Regions from separate parts of the Ferdinandcohnia sp. Marseille-Q9671 genome, predicted to be linked through region 1. Evidence: a T-box and tRNA genes for the amino acid it is inferred to sense, from the RefSeq annotation. Region 1 holds a T-box; the other holds one or more tRNA genes.
What was found. The T-box of region 1 lies ahead of ileS (isoleucine--tRNA ligase). A T-box ahead of a tRNA ligase gene usually reads a tRNA of that ligase, here a tRNA-Ile.
Positions count from the first base shown of each region.

Region 2: it encodes a tRNA-Ile, which carries the amino acid that the T-box ahead of ileS (isoleucine--tRNA ligase) is inferred to sense. The anticodon was not compared.

Region 1 is NZ_CDRJTA010000004.1:882,239-898,065, forward strand. It holds gene sigG (RNA polymerase sporulation sigma factor SigG) at 1-140, shown strand, start outside; gene ACWNMY_RS19640 (YlmC/YmxH family sporulation protein) at 393-641, shown strand; gene pgeF (peptidoglycan editing factor PgeF) at 932-1,756, shown strand; gene ACWNMY_RS19650 (YggS family pyridoxal phosphate-dependent enzyme) at 1,762-2,439, shown strand; gene ACWNMY_RS19655 (cell division protein SepF) at 2,586-3,029, shown strand; gene ACWNMY_RS19660 (YggT family protein) at 3,035-3,295, shown strand; gene ACWNMY_RS19665 (YlmH family RNA-binding protein) at 3,458-4,231, shown strand; gene ACWNMY_RS19670 (DivIVA domain-containing protein) at 4,341-4,841, shown strand; T-box leader at 4,907-5,183, shown strand; gene ileS (isoleucine--tRNA ligase) at 5,321-8,089, shown strand; gene ACWNMY_RS19680 (TraR/DksA C4-type zinc finger protein) at 8,428-8,799, shown strand; gene lspA (signal peptidase II) at 9,027-9,515, shown strand; gene ACWNMY_RS19690 (RluA family pseudouridine synthase) at 9,490-10,398, shown strand; gene pyrR (bifunctional pyr operon transcriptional regulator/uracil phosphoribosyltransferase PyrR) at 10,614-11,156, shown strand; gene ACWNMY_RS19700 (solute carrier family 23 protein) at 11,348-12,664, shown strand; gene ACWNMY_RS19705 (aspartate carbamoyltransferase catalytic subunit) at 12,833-13,735, shown strand; gene ACWNMY_RS19710 (dihydroorotase) at 13,732-15,018, shown strand; gene ACWNMY_RS19715 (carbamoyl phosphate synthase small subunit) at 15,015-15,827, shown strand, end outside.
Region 2 is NZ_CDRJTA010000001.1:1,165,497-1,181,323, reverse strand. It holds gene ACWNMY_RS06100 (hypothetical protein) at 1-68, opposite strand, end outside; rRNA gene ACWNMY_RS06095 (16S ribosomal RNA) at 549-2,098, shown strand; rRNA gene ACWNMY_RS06090 (23S ribosomal RNA) at 2,630-5,563, shown strand; rRNA gene rrf (5S ribosomal RNA) at 5,667-5,782, shown strand; tRNA gene ACWNMY_RS06080 (tRNA-Val) at 5,793-5,868, shown strand; tRNA gene ACWNMY_RS06075 (tRNA-Thr) at 5,890-5,965, shown strand; tRNA gene ACWNMY_RS06070 (tRNA-Lys) at 5,973-6,048, shown strand; tRNA gene ACWNMY_RS06065 (tRNA-Leu) at 6,062-6,142, shown strand; tRNA gene ACWNMY_RS06060 (tRNA-Gly) at 6,147-6,221, shown strand; tRNA gene ACWNMY_RS06055 (tRNA-Leu) at 6,238-6,326, shown strand; tRNA gene ACWNMY_RS06050 (tRNA-Arg) at 6,341-6,417, shown strand; tRNA gene ACWNMY_RS06045 (tRNA-Pro) at 6,421-6,497, shown strand; tRNA gene ACWNMY_RS06040 (tRNA-Ala) at 6,516-6,591, shown strand; tRNA gene ACWNMY_RS06035 (tRNA-Met) at 6,618-6,694, shown strand; tRNA gene ACWNMY_RS06030 (tRNA-Ile) at 6,709-6,785, shown strand; tRNA gene ACWNMY_RS06025 (tRNA-Ser) at 6,804-6,896, shown strand; tRNA gene ACWNMY_RS06020 (tRNA-Met) at 7,068-7,144, shown strand; tRNA gene ACWNMY_RS06015 (tRNA-Asp) at 7,148-7,223, shown strand; tRNA gene ACWNMY_RS06010 (tRNA-Phe) at 7,240-7,315, shown strand; tRNA gene ACWNMY_RS06005 (tRNA-His) at 7,335-7,410, shown strand; tRNA gene ACWNMY_RS06000 (tRNA-Gly) at 7,461-7,534, shown strand; tRNA gene ACWNMY_RS05995 (tRNA-Ile) at 7,550-7,626, shown strand; tRNA gene ACWNMY_RS05990 (tRNA-Asn) at 7,635-7,709, shown strand; tRNA gene ACWNMY_RS05985 (tRNA-Ser) at 7,718-7,808, shown strand; tRNA gene ACWNMY_RS05980 (tRNA-Glu) at 7,850-7,921, shown strand; gene ACWNMY_RS05975 (hypothetical protein) at 8,379-8,555, opposite strand; gene ACWNMY_RS05970 (TIGR00266 family protein) at 8,607-9,404, opposite strand; gene ACWNMY_RS05965 (penicillin acylase family protein) at 9,621-12,032, shown strand; gene ACWNMY_RS05960 (yteA family sporulation protein) at 12,081-12,845, opposite strand; gene ACWNMY_RS05955 (hypothetical protein) at 13,159-13,410, opposite strand; gene ACWNMY_RS05950 (1,4-dihydroxy-2-naphthoate polyprenyltransferase) at 13,683-14,615, opposite strand; gene ACWNMY_RS05945 (isochorismate synthase) at 15,074-15,827, shown strand, end outside.

The sequences.
Region 1 (15,827 bases):
AAAAATTAATACTTCGAAAACGATTTTTTCAAGGGAAAACACAAATGGAAGTTGCTGAAGAAATTGGAATTTCTCAAGCACAGGTATCACGTCTTGAAAAAGCGGCAATTAAACAAATGAATAAGAATATCCAAAACTAATAATGACTTTCCCCATTGGTGGACAAGTAATAGCATGTATAAGGTTATATAACTAGACATTCGTTTCTTCGAATGTCTTTTTTATCGTCAAAAAATCTTACCCTCTCCATCCGTCTATTTTTCTCATAAAAGGTAGTGAGTTAAACATATAGTAGTACAATAAGAGGAATTTATATAAAAAATAAAATCGACAGTGTGAGAAGAGAAAATCAAAATACGCTAAGGTGTATTTAATTGAGGGGGGCAGCAGATATGGTTAAGATTTCTGATTTTCAGGCTAAGGATGTTGTGAGTGTTGTGGATGGGAAAAGACTTGGCAATATTGGAGATATTGATATTAATCTATCAACTGGTAAAATAGAATCAATCATTATAAGCGGTTATGGAAAAGTGTTAGGATTATTTGGACGTGACGAGGAAATTGTAATTCCATGGAGAAATATCATAAAGGTAGGAAAAGATGTAATTTTGGTACGAACACAAAATAATCTTGAACAATAAATGTGAGTTCAAAAAGTTGTCGTAACAAAAGCTAGAAGACAAGGAACAACAGCTTAAGGCAAAAATCTTACGTTTATAATTTGTGAAACTTGGTGGCGGTGGGATACCAAGTTTAGTAGCCTTGTCACTTGGACTTTTAAAACCACCCTCTCGAGGCTAAAATTTGACATTTTTCCTAACATATTCTCCTTTCTTTTGCTAAACTATGATAAAATAAGCGAAAGGAAGGCTTCATCTTTCAAATAAAACTCTGTTAAGAAATGAAGAACAAAACATAAGGGATTGTTGTTATGAAGCTTGAACCATTTTTTCAAAAGAATGAAGAACAAGTGTTAGAACTTACTACTTGGAATCATTATTCAGACCAACTAATTGCTGGATTCACCACTAAAAATGGTGGAGATAGCAAAATGAAATACGATTCTTTTAACCTTGGTTTACACGTCAATGATGATGAGAAGACAGTTGTGGCGAATCGAAAGAAGTTATCGAACATCCTTTGCTTTCCACTTGAAAGTTGGGCATGCTCTGAACAAACCCATAAGAATAAAATTGCTAAAATTTATAAAGAGCATCTTGGGTCAGGCGTTATTACTTATGAGGATAGTATAAAAGACACTGACGGACTATACACTACAGAAAAAAATGTACTGTTAACACTCTGTTTTGCAGATTGTGTTCCTCTCTATTTTTTCGCTCCATCCAAAGGAATCATTGGTATTGCACACGCAGGATGGAAAGGAACCGTACAGGATATAGCTGGAGAAATGGTTCGAAAATGGGGACAAGAGGGTGTCCAGCCTCATGAGATACAAGCTGTTGTTGGCCCAGCAATCGGAAAGTGTTGTTACATAGTAGACGGTTATGTAATCAATTTTGTTAATAAATTAGAAAATGTGAACTCTAAAGCGTATCAACAAATAATGGATAATCAATATCGTTTAGATTTAAAAGAGCTGAACAATCAGTTGTTAACGAGAGCAGGAATTCCTCCTGAAAATATTCAAGTTTCCTCATATTGTACATCTTGTGAGAATCAGTTGTTCTTTTCCCATCGAAGAGATGCAGGGAAAACTGGAAGAATGATGAGTTTTATTGGTTTTAAGGAGGAGTAATAAACATGGGCGTAAAAGAGAATTTAATAGATATACAAAAAAATATTGCACAAGCATGCAAAAAATCGAATCGTCCTATAGATTCAGTTTCTGTTATTGCTGTAACGAAATATGTTAGTATAGAAACAACGAAAGAAGCCATTGAATCAGGAATTGTACATATTGGTGAGAACCGGGATGATGGTCTACTGAAGAAATGGAAAGAGATTGGCTCAAAACCTATATGGCATTTTATCGGTTCGCTTCAAACTCGAAAGGTCAAAAATATCATTGATAAGGTTGATTACATTCACTCTTTAGACAGACTTTCTTTAGCAGAAGAGATTCAGAAGAGATCGACAAATAAAATAAAGTGCTTTCTACAAGTCAATGCATCTGGAGAAGAATCGAAGCATGGAATGTCACCTGATGACATCGGAGAATTCTTAACTAAACTTGCTCAGTTTCCATCAATTGAGGTAGTCGGATTAATGACAATGGCTCCGTATACTGAGGACAAAGATGTTATTCGAACAAGTTTTAATAATTTGCGAAAACTCAGAGATGATGTACAAGCTCTAAATCTTCCTTACGCTCCTTGTAAAGAGCTCTCCATGGGAATGTCAAATGATTATGACATTGCAATTGAAGAAGGTGCTACTTTCATCAGGATAGGAACATCGCTTGTTGGAAAAGAGTTCTAATTATTCGCTTCTTTTGGATATGAATGAATTGAAAGTGAATTAATGTACTATCAGATGGAAAAAGGCAAGCCATCAGCGTATGTCATTAATTTTATAGAAGTTTGTTGGACAAACGCTAAAGGCGTATTTGATATGAGGTGATAAGAATGGGTATAAAGTCAAAATTTAAGAGCTTTTTTGCACTTGAAGATGAATATGATTATGAAGAAGATGACTATTATGAAGAGGAAGAGATTGAACCACCTAAACCAACAAGAGCAAATACAAAACAAAATGTCGTAAGCTTACAAAGTGTTCAAAAGTCTACAGCTTCTAAGGTAGTCTTATTTGAACCCCGTGTTTATGCGGAAGCACAAGAAATTGCTGACCATCTTAAAAGCAAACGAGCGGTTGTTGTAAATCTTCAACGAGTACAACACGACCAGGCTAAGAGGATTGTGGACTTTTTAAGTGGTACTGTTTATGCAATAGGTGGAGATATTCAACGAATTGGGTCAAATATATTTCTATGTACCCCTGATAATGTTGATGTATCCGGTAATATCTCTGAAATTGTTGCTAATGAAGAATTCTCAGATAAGGGGTGGTAGATTAAATGGATATCGTTTTTTATATAATTAGCCAAGCATTGGTGTTGTACTCATATGCGCTTATTATCTACATTCTAATGTCATGGTTTCCTAATGCTCGTGAATCAGGTATTGGGCAATTTTTAACACGAATTTGTGAACCTTACTTGGAGCCGTTTCGTAAGTTTATACCACCATTAGGAATGATTGATATTTCGCCAATTGTAGCAATCTTAGTGTTGAATTTTGCAGGCAGAGGAGTACATATGCTTCAATCTATGTTCTAAAAAAGGGCCTTTCTTTACGTAGGTCCCTTTCTTTTTTTCCTGAAATGAATTCAGTAATTTCGTCTCCGACTATACTGGCTATGTGATGGAGTATACGAAAATTTTTACAAAATAAACAACAAGTAAATAAAATTGTTTTGATTTATAAGAGGTAGACAAAAGATGAATCTATATCAACATTTTAGAAAAGAAGAACATGCGTTTATTGATCAGGTAATTGAGTGGAAAGAATCTGTTGAGAACCAATATAGTCCAAAGCTAACTGATTTTTTAGATCCACGGGAACAGGAAATTGTGAAACAAGTTATTGGAACAACAGGTGATACACAAGTAGCTTTTTTTGGGGGTAAACCTGGCTTTGAACGAAAAAGGGCATTATTGTATCCAGCTTATTTTGAACCAAACGAAACAGATTTTAACCTTATCTATTTCGAGGTGAAGTATCCAGTTAAATTTGTTACAGTTGATCACCGTAAAGTACTAGGTTCTCTTATGTCACTTGGTTTAAAACGTACAAAGTTTGGTGATATTCTTACAAATGACATACAAATTCAAATAGTCGTTGCAAAAGAGGTTGCTGATTACGTGAGAATGAATTTGAATTCGGTAGGTAAAGCAACAGTAACACTATCGGAAATTCTTGGATCTGACCTACTCCAACCAATTGAGGATTGGTCTGAACAAACGGTAACAGTTTCATCCTTACGTCTGGATGTTCTTTTATCTTCTATTCTTAATCTTTCAAGACAAAAAGTACAAGTCCTCATTGAAGGTGGGCTTGTAAAAGTAAACTGGAAGCAGATTGAACAATCTTCGTTTGAATGTAAGGAAGAAGATGTCCTTTCAGTCAGAGGATATGGAAGAAGCAAACTTCGTTCAATTGAAGGTAAAACGAAAAAGGACAAATGGCGAATTACTGTAGGAAGACATAAATAAATTTTAAAAAGAATGCAGGATTTTACTATTTTTTGTCGAAATATAAAGTATCATTCATATATTGATGTAAAAGAAATATTTCATTTTATTAATTTTGGAGGTGGCATTCGTGCCTTTAACGCCATTAGATATTCATAATAAGGAATTTAATAAAGGATTCAGAGGCTATGATGAGGACGAGGTAAATGAGTTTCTCGATCAGGTAATCAAAGACTACGAAATGGTTATTCGTGAAAAAAAGGAATTAGAATCTAAGCTTTCAGAGCTTACTGAAAAGCTAGGCCATTTTACAAATATTGAGGAAACATTAAATAAGTCTATTTTGATAGCTCAAGAAACAGCTGAGGAAGTTAAGCGAAATGCATCGAAGGAAGCAAAACTCATTGTTAAAGAAGCAGAAAAAAATGCAGATCGTATTATTAATGAATCATTAGCTAAATCTAGAAAAATTTCAATTGAAATTGAAGAATTGAAAAAACAATCTAAAGTATTTAGAAATCGATTTAAAATGCTAATCGAAGCACAACTGGATATGCTAGATAACGATGATTGGGATCATCTTATGGAATATAACGTAGAGCCTGTTTTTGCAGAAACTGAAGAAAAATAATATCTATACTTGACTCCTCGTCATAATACGCATATAATTTTAAAACAACTAATTAATCAAATATAACAGCAGCTATGAAAGGGACAGTAGTTCTTATCAACACTTATTCTAAATGAAAAGACAGCGAGTCGAGGGTGGTGGAAGCTCGATATAAGTGATAGGAATGAAAATCACCCTGGAGTTCTGTGCTGAACATAGTAAGGACGGTTAGAAAGTGTATCACTTCCAACCATCTAAAGTAGGCATTAGCGTATCATTCACGTTACGAATGATAAAGTGGACGAATGAGTAGAGTCATACGTCTATAAGGGTGGTACCGCGGGAGACCTTCTCGTCCCTTCTTGGGATGAGAAGGTCTTTTTGTATGTAAAATTTTAGTTTCAATACGAGTTACATAGTACTAGGTGCCAATCCCTTACGTTTTAAGACATTTTAAAACTGTAGAAATAATTTGATGTAACATTTAGGAGGAAATACAAATGGATTATAAAGACACATTATTGATGCCGAAAACAGAATTCCCGATGCGTGGAAATCTCCCGAATCGTGAACCACAGATGCAAGAAAAATGGGAGAATATGAATATTTATGAAAAGGTTCAAGAACGGACAAAAGGTCGCCCTTTATTTGTTTTGCATGATGGACCTCCATATGCTAATGGTGATATTCATATGGGGCATGCCTTAAATAAAATTCTTAAAGATATGATTGTTCGTTTCAAATCAATGAATGGCTATTGTGCTCCCTATGTTCCAGGATGGGATACTCATGGACTCCCGATTGAAACAGCTCTTACAAAAAACAAGAAAGTCAAACGAAAAGAAATGAGCGTAGCAGAATTTCGTAAGCTTTGTGAAGAATATGCGTACGAGCAAATCAATAACCAAAGAGAACAATTCAAACGTCTAGGTGTACGTGGAGATTGGGAAAATCCTTATATTACGTTAAAACCTGAATATGAAGCACAGCAGATTAAGGTTTTTGGGGAAATGGCTAAAAAAGGCTATATCTATAAAGGACTAAAGCCCGTTTATTGGTCCCCATCAAGTGAATCTGCACTAGCTGAGGCTGAAATTGAATACCAGGATAAGCGTTCAGCTTCCATTTATGTAGCATTCCCTGTAAAAGACGGTAAGGGTGTACTAGAGGGTGACGAAAAAATCGTAATTTGGACAACGACACCATGGACCATTCCAGCTAACCTTGGAATTAGTGTACACCCAGATTTAGAATATAGTGTAGTGTCTGTTGATAGTAATAAGTTTGTTGTTGCTTCTGCCCTAGTTGAATCTGTATCAAAAGAAATTGGTTGGGAATCAGTTTCAGTAGTTAAAACGTTAAAAGGGAGCCAATTAGAACATGTAGTGGCGTCGCATCCAATTTATGGACGTGATTCGTTAGTCATGTTAGGTGAACACGTGACAACAGATGCTGGTACTGGATGTGTTCATACTGCTCCTGGTCATGGAGAAGATGACTTTATCGTTGGTCAAAAATATGGAATTGGCGTTCTTTGCCCGGTTGACGAAAAGGGGTATATGACGAAGGAAGCTGAAGGATTTGAAGGCTTATTCTATGATGAAGCAAATAAATCTATTACAGAGAAACTAGAAGAAGTGGGTGCATTATTAAAGCTTTCCTTTATCACGCACTCTTATCCTCATGATTGGCGTACAAAGAAGCCTACGATTTTTAGAGCAACAGCTCAATGGTTTGCTTCCATTAAGGATTTCAGAAATGAACTTATGCAAGCAGTTCAAGATACTAAATGGGTACCTTCTTGGGGAGAAACTAGGCTGTATAATATGGTTCGTGATAGAGGAGATTGGTGTATTTCACGTCAACGTGCTTGGGGTGTTCCAATCCCAGTATTTTACGGGGAAAATGGTGAACCAATTATCACGGATGAAACAATTAATCATGTTTCTGATTTATTTAGAGAACATGGCTCAAATGTTTGGTTTGAACGTGAAGCAAAAGATTTATTACCAGATGGATTTACGCATGAAGCGAGCCCAAATGGTACCTTTACGAAAGAAACAGATATCATGGACGTTTGGTTTGACTCAGGTTCTTCACACCAAGCAGTTCTCCTTGAAAGAGAAGAACTACAACGTCCAGCAGATTTATATCTGGAAGGTTCTGACCAATATCGAGGCTGGTTTAACTCTTCTCTATCTACTGCCGTTGCAGTAACAGGTAAAGCACCATACAAAGGTGTACTAAGCCATGGTTTTGCTTTAGATGGTGATGGACGTAAGATGAGTAAATCCCTTGGTAATGTTGTTGTTCCAGAAAAAGTTATGAAGCAGCTGGGTGCAGATATTTTACGCTTATGGGTAGCTTCTGTTGATTATCAAGCAGATGTAAGAGTATCAGATAACATCTTAAAACAAGTTGCAGAAGTGTATCGTAAAATTAGAAATACATTCCGCTTCTTACTAGGTAATTTAAATGATTTCAACCCTGAAACAGACGCTGTGCCAGTTAATGAATTACGTGAAGTTGACCGTTATATCCTTGTAAAATTAAATAATTTGATTGATAAAGTAAAAATGTCTTTTGAGAATTATGAATTTGCAGCTGTTTATCATTCTGTTCATAATTTCTGTACCATTGAGTTAAGCTCATTTTATCTTGATTTTGCGAAGGATATTTTATATATTGAAGCAGCTAATCAGCACGATCGTCGTTCAATTCAAACTGTATTATATGAGACATTATTAAGTGTAACAAAGCTTGTTACACCAATACTACCTCATACTGCGGATGAAGTATGGTCACATATTGATTCAGTCTCAGAAGAAAGTGTTCAATTAGTTGATATGCCAACTTCAGTAGAGATTCCAAATGCAGATCAGCTTGAAGCAAAATGGGATGCATTTATGAAGTTACGTGATGATGTTCTTAAAGCGTTAGAAAATGCGAGAAATGAGAAGGTTATCGGTAAATCACTCGCTGCGAGTATCACCCTTTATCCAAATTCAAAAACGCAAGAGCTACTACAATCTGTGGAAGAAAATCTACAACAGCTCTTTATTGTCTCTGGTTTTTCAATCGGTGGTTCATATGATCAAGCTCCTGACGCAGCACAAGTATTTGATGATGTTAAAATAACTGTAAGTGTGGCAGAAGGTGAAACATGTGACCGTTGTTGGGTTGTAACTCCAACAGTTGGTGAGAACTCAGATCACCCTTCATTATGTACTCGTTGTGCTACAGTAATTGAGACTAGTTACACTGAATAATTTATAGAAATAACGCCATGAATCAAAAGGTTCTTGGCGTTATTTTTGCATTCCTAGACATAATGAAATATTTCGTTAATATAACTGTAATCATCCAAAACACTTGTCTGCCGTCAAATATAACTGTGAAAAACGTATTATGTAAATAGAAGTAGCACAACAATGATTACCAGAATGAATACAATAAGCAAGCTGGCAAAACATCTGGATACTTCATTACTTCCTAACAGGAAAAACTTGTTGGCTTTAATGGAAAACAGTTCAGGTAACACTATCCTTACTACCTTATAAAGATGTTCTTTAGCATTTAATCAAAAGCATGATAAGGAGGCGTTCCAATGAACGATCAGTATGCAGAGATTAAAGCGGAGTTAGAGTTAACAAAGCAGGAACTATTATCTAGATTGATGCAGTCAACACAATATGAGGTTAGCGAAGAGTTTTTATTTTCGAATGCAAAAACGGAAAAAGAAAAAATTGTAATGAATCATATAAAAGAAGATCTAAGCGACGTGGAAAGAGCATTAAATAAAATGAGTTCTGGAATATATGGGATATGTGAAGAAACAGGAACAGAAATCCCAATTGATAAACTGAGAATACTACCTACTGCACGTAGCATATTTGAATTTTCCTTCACTGATTTATATGACCGAAAAGTCATACCTCTTCATCGTGAAAACCATCTATATTTAGTGGAACAGAAGTAGAACTTTATTCAGCATTTGCTGAATAAAGTTTTTGGCCTTCGGTGGTTACCACATTTCTCATCACGAGAGATTTATGACTCAAAAGAATCTGAGGTAGAATACGCCGGAGTGTCTTGGAATAGTTTCCATCTCTCGTCTTGTTCCCAAATCCCACAATCCATTGTACAGCCCCCTAAACTTATGCTAAAATTCAAAAGGTATAGTTTCTTAAGATGGGGGCGTTTGGTGTGTATTATTATTTGCTTGCTTTGTTTGTGATTGTATTAGATCAGATAACTAAATGGATAATTGTTCGCTATATGGAAAAAGGGGATTCTATTCAAATAATCGAAAACTTTTTGTACATAACTTCTCACCGTAATCGTGGAGCGGCTTGGGGGATTTTACAGGGGCAAATGTGGTTCTTCTATATTGTGACCACTATCGTTGTTATTATGCTGGTTCTATACATCCGAAGTCTCAAGCCAAATCAGAAACTATTTGGTCTTGCTCTTGCATTCATGTTGGGCGGTGCAATTGGTAATTTTATTGACCGTATCTTTCGTAAGGAAGTTGTCGATTTTATAGATACATACATTTTTACATATGACTTCCCAATCTTTAATATTGCCGATTCTGCATTAGTAATTGGTGTTGTTATGATATTACTATTAACTTTACTAGAAGGAAAATTAGAAAAGGAGAAAACCGATGAATCAATTCGAACTAACGATTGAAGAACATCAGCAGAATGACCGAATTGATAAGATCATTTCTGCCTATAATCCGGAGTGGTCAAGAAGTCAAGTACAGGGATGGATAAAAGAAGGGAATGTAAAGGTTAACGGGAATCCCACAAAACCTAATTATAAGTGCAGTCTTGGGGATACGATACTAATCGATATTCCTGAACCAGAATTATTAGATGTAGTCCCTGAAGAGATGAATTTGGATATCTATTATGAGGATGCAGATGTTCTTGTAGTAAATAAACCTAAAGGTATGGTAGTTCACCCAGCTCCTGGTCATACAGGAGGTACCCTGGTTAATGGGCTGATGGCACATTGTAAAGATCTTTCTGGTATCAATGGGGTTCTACGACCTGGAATTGTTCATAGAATTGATAAGGATACTTCAGGTCTTTTAATGGTTGCAAAAAATGACTTTGCGCATGAATCACTTGTAAATCAGTTAGTAGAAAAAACAGTGACAAGGAAGTATAAGGCTATCGTACACGGGGTAATTCCGCATGATCATGGCACCATTGATGCACCAATTGGAAGAGACAAAAGAGATCGTCAAAGTATGACAGTAACTGATGAAAACAGCAAGGTGGCCATCACTCACTTTAATGTTATTGAACGATTCAAAGATTTTACTTTTGTTGAATGTCAACTTGAGACTGGAAGAACGCATCAAATACGAGTTCATATGAAATATATAGGGTATCCGTTAGCGGGTGATCCAAAATATGGACCAAAAAAGTCGCTGGATCTTGGTGGTCAAGCTCTCCATGCTGGTTTATTAGGTTTCATACATCCTAGAACTTCTGAATATATCGAATTCGAATCACCACTTCCTCCATATTTTGAGGAACTCCTTCAAAAATTAAGACATTAATAATGTATAAATAAATGATTGACAAATTTCGATATGGAAGGTAAGATTAAGTTAATTTAATGAGCTCCTTTAAAATCAGTCCCGTGAGGCTGAGAAGGTAACGGATGACACAGAGATACGATGTATCTGATTGTGTTATGTCTATGTCCTCTCACTTACGGTGGGGGGACATTTTTTTTGAAGTTAATCTTTCCTTAAGTGAGGTGTAAATATAAATGGCAGAAAAGGCTGTAGTTCTTGATAACCAAGCAATTAGAAGAGCATTAACGAGAGTAGCTCATGAAATTATAGAAAAAAATAAAGGTATTGAAGACTCTGTTATTGTTGGAATCAAAACAAGAGGTATTTATTTAGCTAAACGAATTGCAGAACGAATCGAACAAATTGAGGGGAAAAAGATTGCAATCGGAGAACTGGATATTACCTTATATCGAGATGACCTAACAACGAAAACACAAGATCGCGAACCAATTGTAAAAGGATCAGATATCCCAGTTGATATTACCAATAAGAAGGTTGTTCTTGTGGACGATGTATTATACACAGGAAGAACTGTACGGGCTGCACTTGATGCATTGATAGATATAGGCCGTCCTGCTCAGATTCAATTAGCTGTTCTCGTTGACAGAGGACATCGGGAATTCCCAATTCGCGCGGATTATGTTGGGAAAAATATTCCTACATCTAGCGCTGAAAAGATTGTAGTAGAACTAGAAGAAATTGATAAGGAAGACCAAGTAACCATTCATAAAAAATAAAAACCTAATGCTAAGACAGAGGATCAAAATTCTATGAGTTTCGGCACTAAAGATAAAAAAATAATATCACCCTTTAATTGTAGTCCAGAGAGGCTAGCAAAGGGGTAACATTCCTTCTCGAATTGAAAGGATTGGTATACCTCTTTGTGTAAACACACAAAGATTTTTTTATTTAATGAGGAGGAACCAAATTGAAAAAAGAAAACCAGAAAGTAGTTTTAGGGATACATGAAAAACCATCCCCAGGACTATTTGCGATATTAAGCCTTCAGCATTTATTTGCAATGTTTGGCGCGACAATCCTTGTACCATTCCTTGTTGGTATTAGTCCTGCAGTTGCACTTATCTCGAGTGGACTAGGAACATTAGCGTTCCTACTCATTACAAAAGGCAGAGTGCCAGCATATTTAGGATCATCCTTTGCGTTCATTATTCCATTACAAACGGCAATTGCAGCAGATGGCCCTGGAGCTGCGATGATGGCAAGCTTGCTAGCAGGTATTGTTTACGGTATCGTGGCAGTGTTAATCAAAGTAACAGGACATAAATGGATTGTGAAAATATTGCCACCAGTTGTAGTTGGTCCAGTTATCATTGTAATTGGTCTTAGTTTAGCAGGTACTGCAGTCGGAATGGCAATGAATAACCCAGCAGGGGATTATAGTTTACTACATTTTTCAGTAGCGTTAGTAACATTGGCAATTGTTATCATAGCAACGATATTCTTTAAAGGATTTTTCAATCTAATCCCAGTATTAATTGGGATTATTGGTGGATATTTATATGCACTAGCAGTCGGGTTGGTTGATCTAACAGGGGTAAAAGAAGCTAAGTTTATTGAAATGCCAGATTTTATCATACCATTCGTATCATACACACCGAGCTTTTCATACGAAATGTTTTGGCTAATCGTTCCAGTAGCAGTTGTAACTCTTTCAGAGCATATTGGTCATCAAATGGTTTTAAGTAAGGTTGTGCAAAAGGACTTAATTAAGAATCCTGGTTTACACCGTTCTATAATGGGTGATGGAGTCGCAACTATGATTGCAGCATTACTAGGTGGTCCACCAAATACAACATATGGGGAAAACATAGGGGTACTAGCAATTACACGTATTTATAGTATCTATGTTATTGGCGGGGCAGCTGTAGTAGCGATTGTGTTTGGCTTTGTTGGAAAAATCAATGCACTAATCAGTTCCATTCCTACTCCTGTTATGGGTGGAGTATCCATCCTCTTGTTCGGAATTATCGCTTCTTCAGGATTACGGATGTTAGTCGATAGTAAAGTAAATCTTGGAGAAAATCGAAATTTAGTTATTTCATCTGTGATCCTTGTAATTGGGATTGGCGGAGCGTTTATCGATATTGCTGGCTTTCAGATTCATGGTATGGCACTATCTGCAATTATCGGTGTTTTATTAAATATACTACTTCCTGGTGGTAAAGTTCAGGAAGAGGAAGATATATATGAGACTCATCTTGAGAATGATAACTCAGTTGCATAAGCATCACCTTTTAAAGTAGTACAGAGAGACTATTAAGGGTGTTAGTTATTTTGGCGTAAAGGGTTCGTTTATCTATACCCTTTTAGCTTTAAAATACCTTTCTATACACCCTTACCTGTCCAAGGTAAGGTTTTTTTTATAAGTATCGAACGGACTGGAGGAGAGAATATGAATCATTTACTGACTATGACTGAGTTGAGCGTTGAAGATATTGACCGAATTTTATTTGATGCGAGGCTGTTTTCGGAAGGAAGCAAATGGAAGCTCGATAAACAAACATTTGTCGCCAATCTTTTCTTTGAACCTAGTACTCGCACAAGATTTAGCTTTGAGGTTGCTGAAAAAAAGCTTGGTGCAGAAGTTTTGCACTTAGAAGCGATGAACTCAAGCGTCCAAAAGGGTGAAAGTCTTTATGATACGGTAAGAACTCTCCAATCAATCGGAGCAAATGCGGTCGTGATACGTCACCCAATGGACGAATATTTTAATGAGTTACGTAATGGAATAAGCATTCCAATTATAAATGCAGGTGACGGGTGTGGACATCATCCAACACAATCTCTCCTTGATTTATTAACAATCAAACAAGAGTTTGATAGATTTCAAGATTTAAATATTCTTATTGTTGGAGATATTCGCCACAGTAGAGTAGCCAGATCCAATGCAGAGGTACTAAGGAGACTAGGAGCAAACGTTTATTTTTCAGCTCCACTAGAATGGCAAGATGAAACGAATCCATACGGATCGTACATTAACCTTGATCAGGGAATCGAGGAAGCTGACGTTGTAATGCTCCTTCGAATCCAGCATGAACGTCACGAATCAACGATGGGATTAACAAAGGAAGAGTACCACGAACAATTCGGGCTAACGCTTAAACGAGGTAACAATATGAAGAATGGAAGTATTATTATGCATCCAGCTCCCATTAATCGTGGTGTGGAAATGGCAAGTGAACTAGTTGAAGCAAAACATTCACGTATCTTTAAACAGATGGAAAACGGTGTGTATGTACGGATGGCTGTGCTAAAACGAGTTTTACAACAAGTAGAAGGAGGAATTTTAATATGAGTATCCTATTAACAAATGCAATGATTCTTAATGAACAAGGTGAACTTGTAACAGTAGAAGTGAAAATGAACAATGGAAAAATTGAGGCAATAGGTAATAACCTTGGGCAGAGCGGCTGTGAAGTAATTGATGTGCAAGGTAAGTTTGTATCAGCTGGATTTGTAGATGTTCATGTGCACTTACGAGAGCCAGGAGGAGAACATAAAGAAACGATTGAAACAGGTAGTCTTGCAGCTGCAAAAGGAGGATTTACGACAATTGCAGCAATGCCAAATACAAGACCAGTTCCTGATACAGTGGAACAGATGAACTGGTTACACCAACGAGTCAAGGAAACGGCACATGTAAATGTTCTACCATATGCTTCCATTACAATACGAGAGCTTGGCCAAGAGTTAACAGACATGAAGGGGTTAAAAGAAGCTGGGGCATTCGCTTTTACAGACGATGGTGTTGGAATTCAGTCTGCAGGAATGATGCTTGAAGCAATGAGGCAAGCGGCAGCTATCAATATGCCAATTGTTGCACACTGTGAAGAAAATACACTGATCAATAAAGGATCAGTTCATGAGGGTGAGTTCTCTAAGAAACACGGAATGAATGGGATTCCGTCTGTATGTGAGTCCGTACATATTGCAAGGGATGTGTTATTAGCTGAGGCCGCTGGATGTCATTATCATGTTTGTCATGTAAGTACAAAGGAATCTGTACGTGTGATAAGAGATGCAAAGCGCGCAGGAATCCATGTGACAGCAGAGGTTACACCTCACCATTTATTACTATGTGAGGAAGATATCCCTGGTTTAGATACGAATTATAAAATGAACCCTCCGTTACGCGGAAGAGAGGATTTAGAAGCACTAATTGAAGGGTTACTCGATGGAACAATTGACTTTATTGCAACAGATCATGCTCCTCATTCGAGTGAAGAGAAAGCAGCGGGCATGTCTCTAGCTCCATTTGGGATAGTAGGATTAGAAACAGCTTTCCCACTCCTTTACACTCATTTTGTAAAAACAAACATAATCACGTTAAAACAACTAGTAGACTTTTTAACTAGTAAACCAGCAAATACATTTAACTTACCATTAGGGACATTACAGGTTGGTTCCAATGCTGACCTAACGGTCATTGATTTAGATGAGAAAGATCAGATTGATCCAAGTACGTTTGTATCAAAAGGAAAAAACACACCATTTGCTGGCTGGGAGTGTGAAGGTTGGCCGGTAATGACATTCGTAAATGGCAGCATTGTTTGGCAGAAAGGAAGTGTGCTCGTATGAGACGTCAATTAATATTAGAAGATGGAACAGTATTTGTTGGTGAAGGATTTGGGAGTGAAACAGAAAATATAGGTGAAATTGTTTTTAATACTGGGATGACGGGATATCAAGAAATTTTATCAGACCCTTCTTATTGCGGACAAATCGTAACATTAACGTATCCCTTAATTGGAAACTATGGGATTAACAGGGATGACTTTGAATCAATTAACCCAGCAATTAGCGGGTTTATCGTCAATGAGGTTTGTGATCATCCTTCTAATTTTAGAAGTCAATTTAACCTGGATGAATATTTTAAATCAAAGAATATTCCTGGTCTCTCGGGTATAGATACAAGAAAGCTCACTAGAATTATTCGTAAATATGGAACCTTAAAAGGTGCCATCTGTGGAATGGATGTCAATCTAAATGAAATCATTAAGCAATTAAAAAATACCACACTTCCTACTGATCAAGTTAAGCAAGTTTCAACAAAAGGCTCTTACCCAAGTCCTGGTAGAGGGCACCGAGTAGTGCTAGTGGATTTTGGAATGAAGCATGGGATATTACGTGAATTAAATAATCGCGACTGTGATGTCATTGTCGTTCCTTATAATGTTACGGCGGAAGAAATTTTACGCTTAAGCCCTGATGGTATTATGCTCAGTAATGGACCTGGAAATCCAAAGGATGTACCAGAAGCAATTGAAATGATTAATGGGGTTCTTGGAAGAGTTCCTGTATTCGGAATTTGTTTAGGGCACCAATTATTTGCACTCGCAAGTGGTGCTGATACTGAAAAGATGAAGTTTGGTCACAGAGGATCCAAC
Region 2 (15,827 bases), on a different contig from region 1:
GAAAATAAGAATAAACACATGGATAATGATAAAAGCATTCCAAAAGCTTTAAGAAATTCAAAAAACAACACATTTCCTCCTTCCTAGACTCTTTAGTAAAATATATGACCGATTCTAGTAATTATGATTAAAATAATAGAGAATTTACGTACATCGATATAGAAAGTAATAGAGTTAATAGTAACCTGACTTGAAGGAAGAATGGAGCTACTATATAATAGAAAAACTATTACATGTATAATAAAAACAATCTAAGATTAAATCGAAAGCTAAAGTGTATTAACTTATTTAAATGAAAAACTTTTTCTAAAAAAGTATTGAAATTAAAAATAATACATGATATATTAATCTTCGTCGCCAAAACAAGCGACAAATTAAAGAGTGCTAACAGAAAAAAGTTTTCAAAAAGTGTTGACACTCATTAACGAAAATGTTATATTAGAAAAGTCGCTTCGGGGCGACAGATTAAAAAGTTCTTTGAAAACTGAACACAATACAAGCGTCAACGTTTTAATTCTAAGTAACAAATTATTGAGCAATCAATACTCTTATTGGAGAGTTTGATCCTGGCTCAGGATGAACGCTGGCGGCGTGCCTAATACATGCAAGTCGAGCGGATCTTTGGGAGCTTGCTCCCAAAGATTAGCGGCGGACGGGTGAGTAACACGTGGGTAACCTGCCTGTAAGACTGGGATAACTTCGGGAAACCGGAGCTAATACCGGATAACATATAAGACCACATGGTCTTATATTAAAAGATGGCTTTTAGCTATCACTTACAGATGGACCCGCGGCGCATTAGCTAGTTGGTGAGGTAACGGCTCACCAAGGCGACGATGCGTAGCCGACCTGAGAGGGTGATCGGCCACACTGGGACTGAGACACGGCCCAGACTCCTACGGGAGGCAGCAGTAGGGAATCTTCCGCAATGGACGAAAGTCTGACGGAGCAACGCCGCGTGAGCGATGAAGGCCTTCGGGTCGTAAAGCTCTGTTGTTAGGGAAGAACAAGTACCGTTCGAATAGGGCGGTACCTTGACGGTACCTAACCAGAAAGCCACGGCTAACTACGTGCCAGCAGCCGCGGTAATACGTAGGTGGCAAGCGTTATCCGGAATTATTGGGCGTAAAGCGCGCGCAGGCGGTCCTTTAAGTCTGATGTGAAAGCCCACGGCTCAACCGTGGAGGGTCATTGGAAACTGGGGGACTTGAGTGCAGAAGAGGAGAGCGGAATTCCACGTGTAGCGGTGAAATGCGTAGAGATGTGGAGGAACACCAGTGGCGAAGGCGGCTCTCTGGTCTGTAACTGACGCTGAGGCGCGAAAGCGTGGGGAGCGAACAGGATTAGATACCCTGGTAGTCCACGCCGTAAACGATGAGTGCTAAGTGTTAGAGGGTTTCCGCCCTTTAGTGCTGCAGCAAACGCATTAAGCACTCCGCCTGGGGAGTACGGTCGCAAGACTGAAACTCAAAGGAATTGACGGGGGCCCGCACAAGCGGTGGAGCATGTGGTTTAATTCGAAGCAACGCGAAGAACCTTACCAGGTCTTGACATCCCATGACAACTCTAGAGATAGGGCTTTCCCTTCGGGGACATGGTGACAGGTGGTGCATGGTTGTCGTCAGCTCGTGTCGTGAGATGTTGGGTTAAGTCCCGCAACGAGCGCAACCCTTGATCTTAGTTGCCAGCATTCAGTTGGGCACTCTAAGGTGACTGCCGGTGACAAACCGGAGGAAGGTGGGGATGACGTCAAATCATCATGCCCCTTATGACCTGGGCTACACACGTGCTACAATGGATGGTACAAAGGGCAGCGAAACCGCGAGGTTAAGCAAATCCCATAAAACCATTCTCAGTTCGGATTGCAGGCTGCAACTCGCCTGCATGAAGCCGGAATCGCTAGTAATCGCGGATCAGCATGCCGCGGTGAATACGTTCCCGGGCCTTGTACACACCGCCCGTCACACCACGAGAGTTTGTAACACCCGAAGTCGGTGGGGTAACCGTAAGGAGCCAGCCGCCTAAGGTGGGACAGATGATTGGGGTGAAGTCGTAACAAGGTAGCCGTATCGGAAGGTGCGGCTGGATCACCTCCTTTCTAAGGAAAAAGTCGAAAAGTGAAGGCGACTGTACAGCCTCGACAAGTGCTGGAGCTTCTGTCGGAAAAGTCAATAGACTTTGACAGAAGAAGTGAAGCAACCTCGAGAGGCTAGGAGCCGTAACTAGACATTAGAAGTTCTACGAACTTCATAAAAAGACGCTTTGTATTGTGGTCAGTTTTGAGAGTGCTTTTTCTCTCAAAGGTAGATTTTTGCTTGTTGCAAAAATCATTGCGCTTGCGTCTACAAGATGAATCGAAGATGATTGATTCCTCAGCGCAAGGCAGCATGATGCCGAAACACTGATGATTAATCACGATGTGATTGAAGTCAGTAGCCTCGTTCCTTGAAAACTAGATAACGTAACAAAACATTCATTGAAGTAAGTAAAGTTCTTTAAAACTTAAAGGTGAACGAGAAGCGAGAAGGTCGAGGAACCGATGGAGGAATCACCGGAGCGTACTTTAGGGTACGTGAGGATGATGACGACAGCGGTGACAAAGAGATTCGACGCTTATCAAAGCCGAATAGGTTAAGTTATGAAGGGCGCACGGTGGATGCCTTGGCACTAGGAGCCGATGAAGGACGGTACTAACACCGATATGCTTCGGGGAGCTGTAAGTAAGCATTGATCCGAAGATTTCCGAATGGGGAAACCCACTGCCCGTAATGGGGTAGTATCCATACCTGAATTCATAGGGTATGAGAAGGTAGACCCGGGGAACTGAAACATCTTAGTACCCGGAGGAAGAGAAAGCAAACGCGATTTCCTGAGTAGCGGCGAGCGAAACGGAAGATAGCCCAAACCAAGAGGCTTGCCTCTTGGGGTTGTAGGACACTCTATACGGAGTTACAAAAGAACGGAGTAGACGAAGCGACCTGGAAAGGTCCGTCAGAGAAGGTAACAACCCTGTAGTCGAAACTTCGTTCTCTCTTGAGTGGATCCTGAGTACGGCGGGACACGAGAAATCCCGTCGGAAGCTGGGAGGACCATCTCCCAAGGCTAAATACTCCCTAGTGACCGATAGTGAACCAGTACCGTGAGGGAAAGGTGAAAAGCACCCCGGAAGGGGAGTGAAATAGAACCTGAAACCGTGTGCCTACAAGTAGTCAAAGCACATTTATGTGTGATGGCGTGCCTTTTGTAGAATGAACCGGCGAGTTACGATCCCGTGCAAGGTTAAGTTGAAGAGACGGAGCCGCAGCGAAAGCGAGTCTGAATAGGGCGAAATAGTACGTGGTCGTAGACCCGAAACCAGGTGATCTACCCATGTCCAGGGTGAAGTTCAGGTAACACTGAATGGAGGCCCGAACCCACGCACGTTGAAAAGTGCGGGGATGAGGTGTGGGTAGCGGAGAAATTCCAATCGAACTTGGAGATAGCTGGTTCTCTCCGAAATAGCTTTAGGGCTAGCCTCGAGTATAGAGTCTTGGAGGTAGAGCACTGATTGGACTAGGGGCCCTCATCGGGTTACCGAATTCAGTCAAACTCCGAATGCCAAAGACTTGATTCTCGGGAGTCAGACTGCGAGTGATAAGATCCGTAGTCAAGAGGGAAACAGCCCAGACCACCAGCTAAGGTCCCAAAGTATACGTTAAGTGGAAAAGGATGTGGAGTTGCTTAGACAACCAGGATGTTGGCTTAGAAGCAGCCACCATTTAAAGAGTGCGTAATAGCTCACTGGTCGAGTGACTCTGCGCCGAAAATGTACCGGGGCTAAACGTATCACCGAAGCTGTGGATTGTTCTTACGAACAATGGTAGGAGAGCGTTCTAAGTGCAGCGAAGTCAGACCGGAAGGACTGGTGGAGCGCTTAGAAGTGAGAATGCCGGTATGAGTAGCGAAAGAGGGGTGAGAATCCCCTCCACCGAATGCCTAAGGTTTCCTGAGGAAGGCTCGTCCGCTCAGGGTTAGTCGGGACCTAAGCCGAGGCCGAAAGGCGTAGGCGATGGACAACAGGTTGATATTCCTGTACCACCTCTTTACCGTTTGAGCGATGGAGGGACGCAGGAGGATAGGGTAAGCGCGCTGTTGGATATGCGCGTCCAAGCAGTTAGACTGGTAAGTAGGCAAATCCGCTTACCGCGAAGGTTGAGCTGTGATGGCGAGGGAAATATAGTACCGAAGTTCCTGATTCCACACTGCCAAGAAAAGCTTCTAGCGAGGTAAATGGTGCCCGTACCGCAAACCGACACAGGTAGGCGAGGAGAGAATCCTAAGGTGATCGAGAGAACTCTCGTTAAGGAACTCGGCAAAATGACCCCGTAACTTCGGGAGAAGGGGTGCTTTTTAGGGTGAATAGCCCTGAAAAGCCGCAGTGAATAGGCCCAGGCGACTGTTTAGCAAAAACACAGGTCTCTGCGAAGCCGCAAGGCGAAGTATAGGGGCTGACACCTGCCCGGTGCTGGAAGGTTAAGAGGAGGGGTTAGCTCTAAGCGAAGCTCTGAATCGAAGCCCCAGTAAACGGCGGCCGTAACTATAACGGTCCTAAGGTAGCGAAATTCCTTGTCAGGTAAGTTCTGACCCGCACGAAAGGTGTAACGATCTGGGCACTGTCTCAACGAGAGACTCGGTGAAATTATAGTACCTGTGAAGATGCAGGTTACCCGCGACAGGACGGAAAGACCCCGTGGAGCTTTACTGCAGCCTGATATTGAATTTTGGTACAGCTTGTACAGGATAGGTAGGAGCCTTGGAAGCCGGAGCGCTAGCTTCGGTGGAGGCGTCGGTGGGATACTACCCTGGCTGTATTGAAATTCTAACCCGAAGGCCTTATCGGCCTTGGAGACAGTGTCAGGTGGGCAGTTTGACTGGGGCGGTCGCCTCCTAAAAAGTAACGGAGGCGCCCAAAGGTTCCCTCAGAATGGTTGGAAATCATTCGTAGAGTGTAAAGGCACAAGGGAGCTTGACTGCGAGACCTACAAGTCGAGCAGGGACGAAAGTCGGGCTTAGTGATCCGGTGGTTCCGCATGGAAGGGCCATCGCTCAACGGATAAAAGCTACCCCGGGGATAACAGGCTTATCTCCCCCAAGAGTCCACATCGACGGGGAGGTTTGGCACCTCGATGTCGGCTCATCGCATCCTGGGGCTGTAGTCGGTCCCAAGGGTTGGGCTGTTCGCCCATTAAAGCGGTACGCGAGCTGGGTTCAGAACGTCGTGAGACAGTTCGGTCCCTATCCGTCGTGGGCGTAGGAAATTTGAGAGGAGCTGTCCTTAGTACGAGAGGACCGGGATGGACACACCGCTGGTGTACCAGTTGTTCTGCCAAGGGCATCGCTGGGTAGCTATGTGTGGAAGGGATAAGTGCTGAAAGCATCTAAGCATGAAGCCCCCCTCAAGATGAGATTTCCCATAGTGTTAAACTAGTAAGATCCCTCGAAGATGACGAGGTTGATAGGTCAGAGGTGTAAGCATGGTGACATGTGTAGCTGACTGATACTAATCGATCGAGGACTTAACCAAATCATTTCAATGAATGAAATTATGTTATCTAGTTTTGAAGAAATGAAAAATTCTTCTTGATTTTTGTAGAAAAGATAGTATAATATATCTTGTCTCTACTTTATCTAGTGACGATAGCGAAGAGGTCACACCCGTTCCCATACCGAACACGGAAGTTAAGCTTCTCAGCGCCGATGGTAGTTGGGACTTTGTCCCTGTGAGAGTAGGACGTCGCTAGGTTGGAAGAGATGGAGGATTAGCTCAGCTGGGAGAGCACCTGCCTTACAAGCAGGGGGTCGGCGGTTCGATCCCGTCATCCTCCACCATATGTACTACCTATATAATATGCCGGTGTAGCTCAGTTGGTAGAGCAACTGACTTGTAATCAGTAGGTCGTGGGTTCGACTCCTATCGCCGGCACCATTTGTGAGAGCCATTAGCTCAGTTGGTAGAGCATCTGACTTTTAATCAGAGGGTCGAAGGTTCGAGTCCTTCATGGCTCACCATTTTAATTAATATGCGGGTGTGGCGGAATTGGCAGACGCGCTAGACTTAGGATCTAGTGTCTTTGACGTGGGGGTTCGAGTCCCTTCACCCGCATTATGCGGAAGTAGTTCAGTGGTAGAACACCACCTTGCCAAGGTGGGGGTCGCGGGTTCGAATCCCGTCTTCCGCTCCAGAACTTCATTTTAAATGCCGGGGTGGCGGAACTGGCAGACGCACAGGACTTAAAATCCTGCGGTAGGTGACTACCGTACCGGTTCGATTCCGGTCCTCGGCACCATATTAATAAGTAATGCGCCCGTAGCTCAATTGGATAGAGCGTCTGACTACGGATCAGAAGGTTATGGGTTCGACTCCTTTCGGGCGCGCCATTACGGGAAGTAGCTCAGCTTGGTAGAGCACTTGGTTTGGGACCAAGGGGTCGCAGGTTCGAATCCTGTCTTCCCGACCATCTAAATAATAATGTTTTGGGGCCTTAGCTCAGCTGGGAGAGCGCCTGCCTTGCACGCAGGAGGTCAGCGGTTCGATCCCGCTAGGCTCCACCAAAAACCTTAACAGTATTCTTAATTATGGCGGTGTAGCTCAGCTGGCTAGAGCGTACGGTTCATACCCGTGAGGTCGGGGGTTCGATCCCCTCCGCCGCTACCATTTTAAATACTAGAGGACCTTTAGCTCAGCTGGTTAGAGCAGACGGCTCATAACCGTCCGGTCGTAGGTTCGAGTCCTACAAGGTCCACCATTTTCAACTTTCTTATACGGAGGAATACCCAAGTCCGGCTGAAGGGATCGGTCTTGAAAACCGACAGGGGTGTTAAAGCCCGCGGGGGTTCGAATCCCTCTTCCTCCGCCATATTTACTTAATGACTTATAATTCTTATTTTCGCGGGGTGGAGCAACGAGCATTGCTTCGTCGAATAAACTGCGAGTTGTCCCGACGGATAAACTTCCTGCTTAGGCTAGCAGAGGAAGGGACAGTCATTAGAAGCTTGGCGCATACAGTACAATTTATAATTCTTATTATCGCGGGGTGGAGCAGTCTGGTAGCTCGTCGGGCTCATAACCCGAAGGTCGCAGGTTCAAATCCTGTCCCCGCAACCAAATGGTCCCGTGGTGTAGCGGTTAACATGCCTGCCTGTCACGCAGGAGATCGCCGGTTCGATCCCGGTCGGGACCGCCATATTAATTATTTTGTTGGCTCAGTAGCTCAGTCGGTAGAGCAAAGGACTGAAAATCCTTGTGTCGGCGGTTCGATTCCGTCCTGAGCCACCATATTTTACTAAACTTAATGGCGATTGTGGCGAAGTGGTTAACGCATCGGATTGTGGTTCCGACATTCGTGGGTTCGATTCCCATCAGTCGCCCCATATATTATCCGTAGGCTTTAGTTGAATAAAATATCTTATATTATTTTTATGCGGGTGTAGTTTAATGGTAAAACCTCAGCCTTCCAAGCTGATGTCGTGAGTTCGATTCTCATCACCCGCTCCATATTTTTAAATCAATGGGCCTATAGCTCAGCTGGTTAGAGCGCACGCCTGATAAGCGTGAGGTCGATGGTTCGAGTCCATTTAGGCCCACCATATTTTATTCCACAGTAGCTCAGTGGTAGAGCTATCGGCTGTTAACCGATCGGTCGCAGGTTCGAATCCTGCCTGTGGAGCCATTTTTTTTGGGGAAGTACTCAAGTGGCTGAAGAGGCGCCCCTGCTAAGGGTGTAGGTCGCGTAAGCGGCGCGAGGGTTCAAATCCCTCCTTCTCCGCCATGTGATTTATATATTCAATAATCTAGCAATCTTATTAATCTGGCCCGTTGGTCAAGCGGTTAAGACACCGCCCTTTCACGGCGGTAACACGGGTTCGAATCCCGTACGGGTCATCAAGCGTTATGAGAATATCTCATAGCGTTTTTTTTATTGTTTAGGAAATTAAAAAATTCAACCTTATGATAAGTTATAAATGGGTTTATCTACATCTAGCTCCAGCGCCTAGTCCCTCGAGGTCATAAGCCAATCCGTCAAGAAGGTCAAAGAGCAACCTTCTCGCCGTTTAGTCTTATGCTTGTCGGATGCACAGGACAAGGGAAGCTTCGATAGCATAATCATCGCACGAAGAAAATGCATAGCATTTTCGAGGAATGTGCTGACGTCCGCGTTTGCCACAAGACGTGGCAGCCTTTAGTGGGCGTTTACTTTCAAGACGCTTGCGCTTTTGTTCTTTCAGTTTTTTAGCTGTTTTGTGCTTTGTTTTCGTTCTAATCGTACTCCTTTCTCTTCATTACTACTGCTCCCTAAAATGGAATTGTAGGAATGCAAAAACACCTGTTGCCAGGTGTTTTAGTCTTGATCCAGGATATCGTCTTCTATTTTTTTTCCTGGGTTATTTAAATCAACGTCTGAAAATATTCCAGGGGATATTCCTCGAAACATATCAAATGCTAAAATTTTATCATCAGGAGCATCAAATAATGGAGCATCGCGCTTCACGCTGTTAGTTTCATCTTCACGTTTCACCTTCTACACCTCCATTTATTATCCTCCCAGATAAACCTTTAATTATTCTTGCTATCTGTTATCACCATTTAACAAATTACCGATTCCTCCTAGAATACTTCCTTCACCAGTGCTTCCTCCATTCTTAGGTGCACTTGCGAAGATACGATCTGCTAGACGGCTAAATGGCAGTGATTGTACCCACACAGCTCCAGGTCCCCTTACTGTTGCATAAAATAATCCTTCACCACCAAAGAATGCTGTTTTAACTTTACCTACAAATTCAATATTGTAATCCACTTCTTTGGTCATTCCTACGAGACAACCCGTATCAATTCGTAACACTTCACCTGGCTCTAACACCCTTTTATGAATTGTTCCTCCCGCATGCAGAAAGGCAAGGCCATCTCCCTCTAATTTCTGCATGATGAAGCCTTCTCCACCAAAAAAGCCAGTACCTAATTTCCGTTGAAAATCGATTCCAACTGATACACCTTTTGCCGCGCAAAGAAATGAATCCTTTTGACAAATGACTTTTCCCCCTAGCTCACTTAAGTCAATTGGAATTATTTTACCCGGGTAAGGGGCTGCAAAAGAAACATGTTTCTTTCCGCTATGGCTGTTAGTAAATACAGTCATAAATAGACTTTCACCTGTTAGAACTCGCTTCCCAGCACCAAAAAGCTTTCCTAATAGACCTCCACCATTGGAGTCTGATCCGTCTCCAAAGATAGTTTCCATCGATATACCATCTTCCATCATCATCATAGCCCCTGCTTCAGCTATGACACTTTCTTGTGGATCTAATTCTATCTCGACAAACTGCATGTCATCTCCATACAGCTTATACTCAATCTCATGTGCATTCATTACGTCTTCTTCCTTTCTAAAAAAAGATGTTTATATACTTGTAATTCTCCATTACAATAGTATCTTCCTTTATGACTGACTAAAGAAGTTGAAAATTATTCCCTTGGAGGAAGAAGTATGTCGAATAGAAGGGACTGGATTTAAATGACAAATACAAACAAGAATATTATAATATATTTAGAATTTTCTTGATATAATGATTGATAGGAGGACCTTATGAAGCCAGATGTAGCCGTTAAAAAAAGGATATGGCCAAGGAAGAAACGATGGAAAGCCCTTTTCACAATTGGAATAGTGGCTGCATTTCTTCTAGTTTCAGCTATTGCAGCAGGTTATTTATTTTTGAGAAAAAGTTTACCTGTTATAGAAGGAGAGATTCTTGTAGAAGGGGTAACCGAAGAAGTAGAGGTATTACGTGATTCGAATGGAGTACCACATGTACTTGCAAATAACGAGCATGACTTATATTTTGCACAAGGGTACGTTACGGCACAGGACCGCTTATTTCAAATGGATTTAAGTCGTAGACAGGCTTCTGGTGAGTTAAGCGAAGTAATTGGAGAATCATTGATCGAGCAGGATAAATACTTTCGAACCCTTGGTTTACGTAGGGCAGCAGAAATTTCTTTTGAAGGGTATTCTGAAGAGGCACAGGTTGTGTTAAAGACATATGCCGATGGTGTAAATGCTTTTATTAGAGAAGCTAAAGAAAAGGGCACCTTACCTACTGAATTTACTCTAGCTGGATATGAACCAGTGGAATGGAGTCCAATTGATTCACTAACGATTGGAAAATATATGGCCTATGATTTAGGTGGACATTATAAAGGGCAAGCATTCAGATACTATATGGCACAGCATGTTTCTGAAGAAAAAGTGCTAGAGTTATTTCCTGCATATCCAGATAATGGTGCAACTGTACTTCAGGCTATAAAAGACAATCCATTAGACATTACAAAAAGTATTGCAAAGGCTCCTTTTCCAAATGAGTTTAATGGAAGTAATAACTGGGTCATAAGCGGTGATAAAACTGAATCAGGTCTACCCATACTTGCGGATGATCCTCATTTAGGTCTGGCCACTCCATCTATTTGGTATGAAACACATTTGCAAACGGATGAGATGGATGTGAGTGGTGTCATATTTGCTGGGGTTCCGGGGATTATTTTAGGACGTAACCAGCATATTGCATGGGGAGTAACAAATGTTGGACCAGATGTACAGGATTTATATATTGAAAAGAGAAATCCAAGTAATCCTAATCAATTTGAATATATGGGAAAATGGGAGGAAGCAACCGTCATTGAAGAGCCGATAAAGGTCAAAGATGGTGAAACGATTCCTTATCAAGTTCAAATTACACGACATGGACCAATCATCTCAGAATTCACCCATGATCATCAGGAAGATACTGCCTTATCATTAAGGTGGACAGCTTTGGATCCTTCGACAGAATTGGAAGCAGTACTTCTATTTAATAAAGCTAAGAATTGGGAGGAATTCAAAGAGGCACTAACAAGGTTTCATACTCCAGCACAAAATTTTGTCTTTGCAGCGACAGACGGGACAATTGCTTATCGTGCAAATGGTTTAATCCCTATACGCAAAAATGGTGACAGCACATTACCTGTCCCTGGTTGGACGGATGAATATGAATGGGAAGGGTTTATTCCATGGGAGGAATTACCGACGATTGTAAATCCAGATGAGGGCTTCATCTCAACCGCTAATAACAAAATTGTTACGGATGAGTATCCGTACCATATAACCAACACATGGGCTCAACCATACCGACAACAGAGGATTCGTGATGTACTAACAAGTAAGGATGTCTTCACCACAGAGGATATGCTTGAACTTCAATTTGATCACCATAATTTACAAGCAGAGGAGTTTGTTCCTTTATTATTGAATGTTTTATCTTCTAAGGAAGCACAGCTTCGAGATATTGATATCGATGTAATCAAACAATTAGAAGCATGGGACTATATAGATGGCATAGAGGCAGGACAGCCGTTAGTATTTCATAAATGGATGGAACAGTTTGCGAATATTATGTTTGAAGACTCAATTCCACAAGATATTGATAAACTGTTTGAAGGGAAAGGGCAAATTGTAGACGAAATGATTCGGAACGCTGTAAAAGGTAAAGAAGGAATTTGGTTAACAGAAGCTGGTGGGTTGGAGGAGGTAACATTGAAGTCCTTCCAACGAGCAGTAGATTTTGCAGTGGAGCAACAAGGAGACAATCCAAGCAAATGGGTATGGGGTGAGTTTCACCAAGTTCCATTTAAACATCCATTGTCTGCAATCAAACCCTTGCATTATTTATTTAATAGTAATGGAACAACCCCAATAGGTGGAAGTGCTATAACCGTTGCAGCGGCTAGTTTCAATAAGAAAACAGGTTTAGTGACACATGGAGCTGCGTGGAGATCGGTAACGGACCTATCAAACCTTTCTCAAAGCTATAATGTTGTTGGCCCAGGGCAATCGGGTCATGTATTGAGTAAATTTTACCATGATCAAATCAATGATTGGACAACAGGTAAATATCATATCACATACAATGATAGGGAAAGGTATAAAAAGGATGGATATAGACTTATCTTAAAGCCTAAGAAGTAAAGTAAAAGGCAGTGAATCTCCACTGCCTTTTTGTTCTTTATCTAGTTTTTACTTGTCTTCAGCTTCATCCTCGGTATATGGTTCCTTTTCGTACGGAGGGAGGTCTCCAAATATCGTCATTAGTCCTTCTTCATCTAGCGCGTCTTCATAACGTTCATGTTGATTGTTTGGATAGATGATTATTTCCTTACCTTCAATATCAGTTGCAACAAAGTTTTCGTAATCTTCCACATAACCAACATTTTCTCCAGATTCAATGAAAGCCTCATTGTAGTGATCAACAGAATCAGTTAGGTCAGAAGGGGATTCAGATGTTCCGTATCGTGCTACTTCCTGCCACGAATCCTCTGCATCAAAACTCACTGACTCATCTTCTTCATCTAATTCAAACTTTCCAAACGGAGGCATCAAAACCCCTTCCTCTATAGGTCGGTTATGAGAAACAACCTGTGTTGGACTGTGTTCAACACAATAGGTAGTGGTTGGAATTGCATCTAAACGGTCAAATGGGATGTCTTTACCGCATTTTTGACATGTACCATAGGTTCCTTCTTGAATAGCCTGTAAGGCATAATTAATATCCTCTAGTTCTTTTTCGACATGTTCATTTAATGCTATGTCTTTCTCTCTCTCATATAATTCGGTAGCCTCATCTCCAGGATGGTTATCATAAGAGGAAAGTTCTCCAACGGATTCATGAAAATGACCTTGTTCTAAATCAAAATGATCACCATCTCTTAACTGCTCTTCAACCTCTTTTTTTGCCTTTATCAACTGTGAACGGAAGGTTGATAATTGCTCATTCGTTAACATGTAAAGCACTCCTTCCATAATAACTTTCGTAACTAATCTTGTTATGTATTATTTACATAAACACAAAAATCATAAATGTAAAAAAGTGCTTGTATGATTAAGAAAACCATAAAGCGTACTTTATTGGCGACAAGTATAAGAAAAGCGCTGACAGAAGGTGTATTTTACCTTCTGAAGCGACTGGCTTAGACCAAAGAGCCGTTGGCGCCTGGAGCTGGACAATGAAAACCGAATGTTAAATAATATTGTTGTTTTATGCAAACAGAAAAGGGAACCATATAAAAAGGTTCCCTCAAGTAAAGTACGATATAGTTTAATAACCAAGTTCTTTTTCTTCGTACTCTTTCTTCACTTTTTTAATACAACGTGTAAGAGTGTATATGAATGCAAAAATAATTACTATAGATGAAAAAAGTTTCCAATCAATATCAGGTAGCATAAAATACGCCTTAAAGATAACATTACTCCCAAATATCATTAAAATCAAAGTTAGAAAATAATAAATACGCACAGAACTACTATATTTTAGTAGACTTATGCTCCACCATTTTCTTCTTTTTTCCATAGAGCAATCGCCTCCAAAGAATTTTATAACATATAATAACCTCGGTAAATTCTCACAGTCTAATTTTATCATATGTTACGTATATAGAACATAAGCTACTTTCAACTATCATTTTGCTAACCATTACATGATTAATTCTATGTTGGATACTATCAAGAAATTGAAACTAACATAAATATCGGTCGATGTATTTTGTAGCCATGCCACTAAATCAGCTCATCTAGCCTTAAACATAGCTAAAAATAAAAAAACACGATATAAAATCGTGTTTTTTAAAAGAAGTAGCTAATAAACAAACCAATTGATAATAAAAATCCAAAGAAAGTATTCGTCTGAGCAGTTGCTTTCATTGCAGGCATCATTTGAATTGGCTCTGATTTGCCAACAAACCCTTTCACAGCTTGAACAGCCTTAGGAATACTAACTAAAACTAGTAGACTCCATAGAGGGGAAATACCAGCAAAAGTTAATAAAATTATCCATAAGTATGAAATGGTAAAAAGAAAAGCTAAGAACTTAATGGATTTTTCTCTTCCTAATAATATCGGTAGAGTTCTACGACCATTCTTTTTATCCCCATCCAAGTCCCTAATATTGTTAGACATATTAATTGCCCCTACAAGAATCATAATAGGTAAAGCGATTAACACACTAACTGTAGTAACTGTACCAGTTTGAATGAAAAATGATAGTAAAATAATGATTAGACCCATAAAAAAGCCTGATGCAAGTTCTCCGAAAGGTGTGGAAGAAATCGGGAGTGGTCCACCAGTATAAAAGTATCCAATTGACATGCAAATGGTACCAATCAACGCCAACCACCAGCTACTATTTAAACAAATATATACTCCTAGTAACATTGAAACTCCAAAGAATATGAATGCAAGGTTTAAAATTACCTTTGGTTTCACTCCGTCCCTTACAATGGTTCCACCAATTCCAACTGATTCAGCAGTATCTAGTCCACGTTTGTAATCAAAATATTCATTTATCATATTAGTTGCTGCTTGAATAAGAAGGCAGGCCAATAACATGACCAAAAATAGAGGTAGATTGATTTCTGTTTCAGGAAATGCAAGAACCGTTCCTAAAATGACTGGAACAAATGATGCTGTAAGTGTATGTGGGCGCATAAGTCTCCACCATACTTGAAACCTATTTGAAGGCTTAGATAACTTCTGATTTGACTGAAGCCCTGTTTGCATAATTACCTTCTCCTCTCACGTCAAGTCATGTATATCCACAATAAAGTTTAGTGAATTAGACAAGCACTGTCAATGGTTTAATGTAGCAAAACATCTCCTGAATATTGGTACCTAGAATGAAACGTATAAGGGAAACGAAAGCACAGACAAAAGGGACGTAGAAAGTCCACAGTCAAAGTCATGGACACACAGTTCGAATAGCCTACAAATCGGACATAACCCCGACTAACCAAACCTAAAAATACTTATAATAGGAAGTAAGTAGTCATTATCCGTTAGTGTATGGTAGAATCAAGTTTGTTGACATCTGGTGATAATGAGGTATATGTTTAAGAAAGTTTTGGATACCTCTCTAGGATTTTTATCACAGTAATTCTTGGAGTAAATGATATACTATACTTACATATTTTATTGAAAAAATAAAGTAGCAACAAATGTCGGGGGGATAAAAGTTGGTCATGATACAACAAAAAAACTTGAAAGATTACATAAAGCAAGGAATCATCCGTGCAAAGGAGCTTTCCAAGCCTGTACTTGTAAGTCAGGTGACAGAAATACAGAGCATTGACCCCCTATTGTTCTTTTCTGTCGGAAAAAAGGTGCCTTTTCAAACGCGATGCTTTTGGTCCAATCCTACAAATGATACAATTATCGTCGGACTTGGGGAAGCCTTTTCGATTAGTGTTAATCAATCTACAGAACACTTTGAAATTGTAGAAGACAAGTGGAAAAGCCTTATAAAAAATCAAATGATTGTTGATAATAATCACCCTTATTCGACTGGTCCTATTTTAATGGGAGGATTCTCTTTTGATCCTTTAAAACAGAGGACAGCTCTGTGGAATAATTTTGATGATGCAAAATTTGTTTTACCCACAATTATGCTATCAGTTTACAAGGGAAAGACATTCCTCACTAGGAATATTATCTGTGAGCCTTCAGGAGCTTCTAGTACGGAAATTAGCTTGGAACAGCTAAAGCTGCTCTTTGAAGAAGAGAACAGGTTTCAACATACCTCATCTTTTACAAAGGAAGAAATTGAGCCTGCTGAGTGGATGGAGTCCGTACGCGATGCTGCTAAAAAGGTTCAATCTGGTGAGGTTGAGAAGGTTGTTTTAGCCAGGGAGATTAAATTACATTTTGAAAATAAAATTCAAGCAAGCCAAGTGCTTGCTCGCCTAAAAGAAGAACAACCAATGAGTTATTTATTTG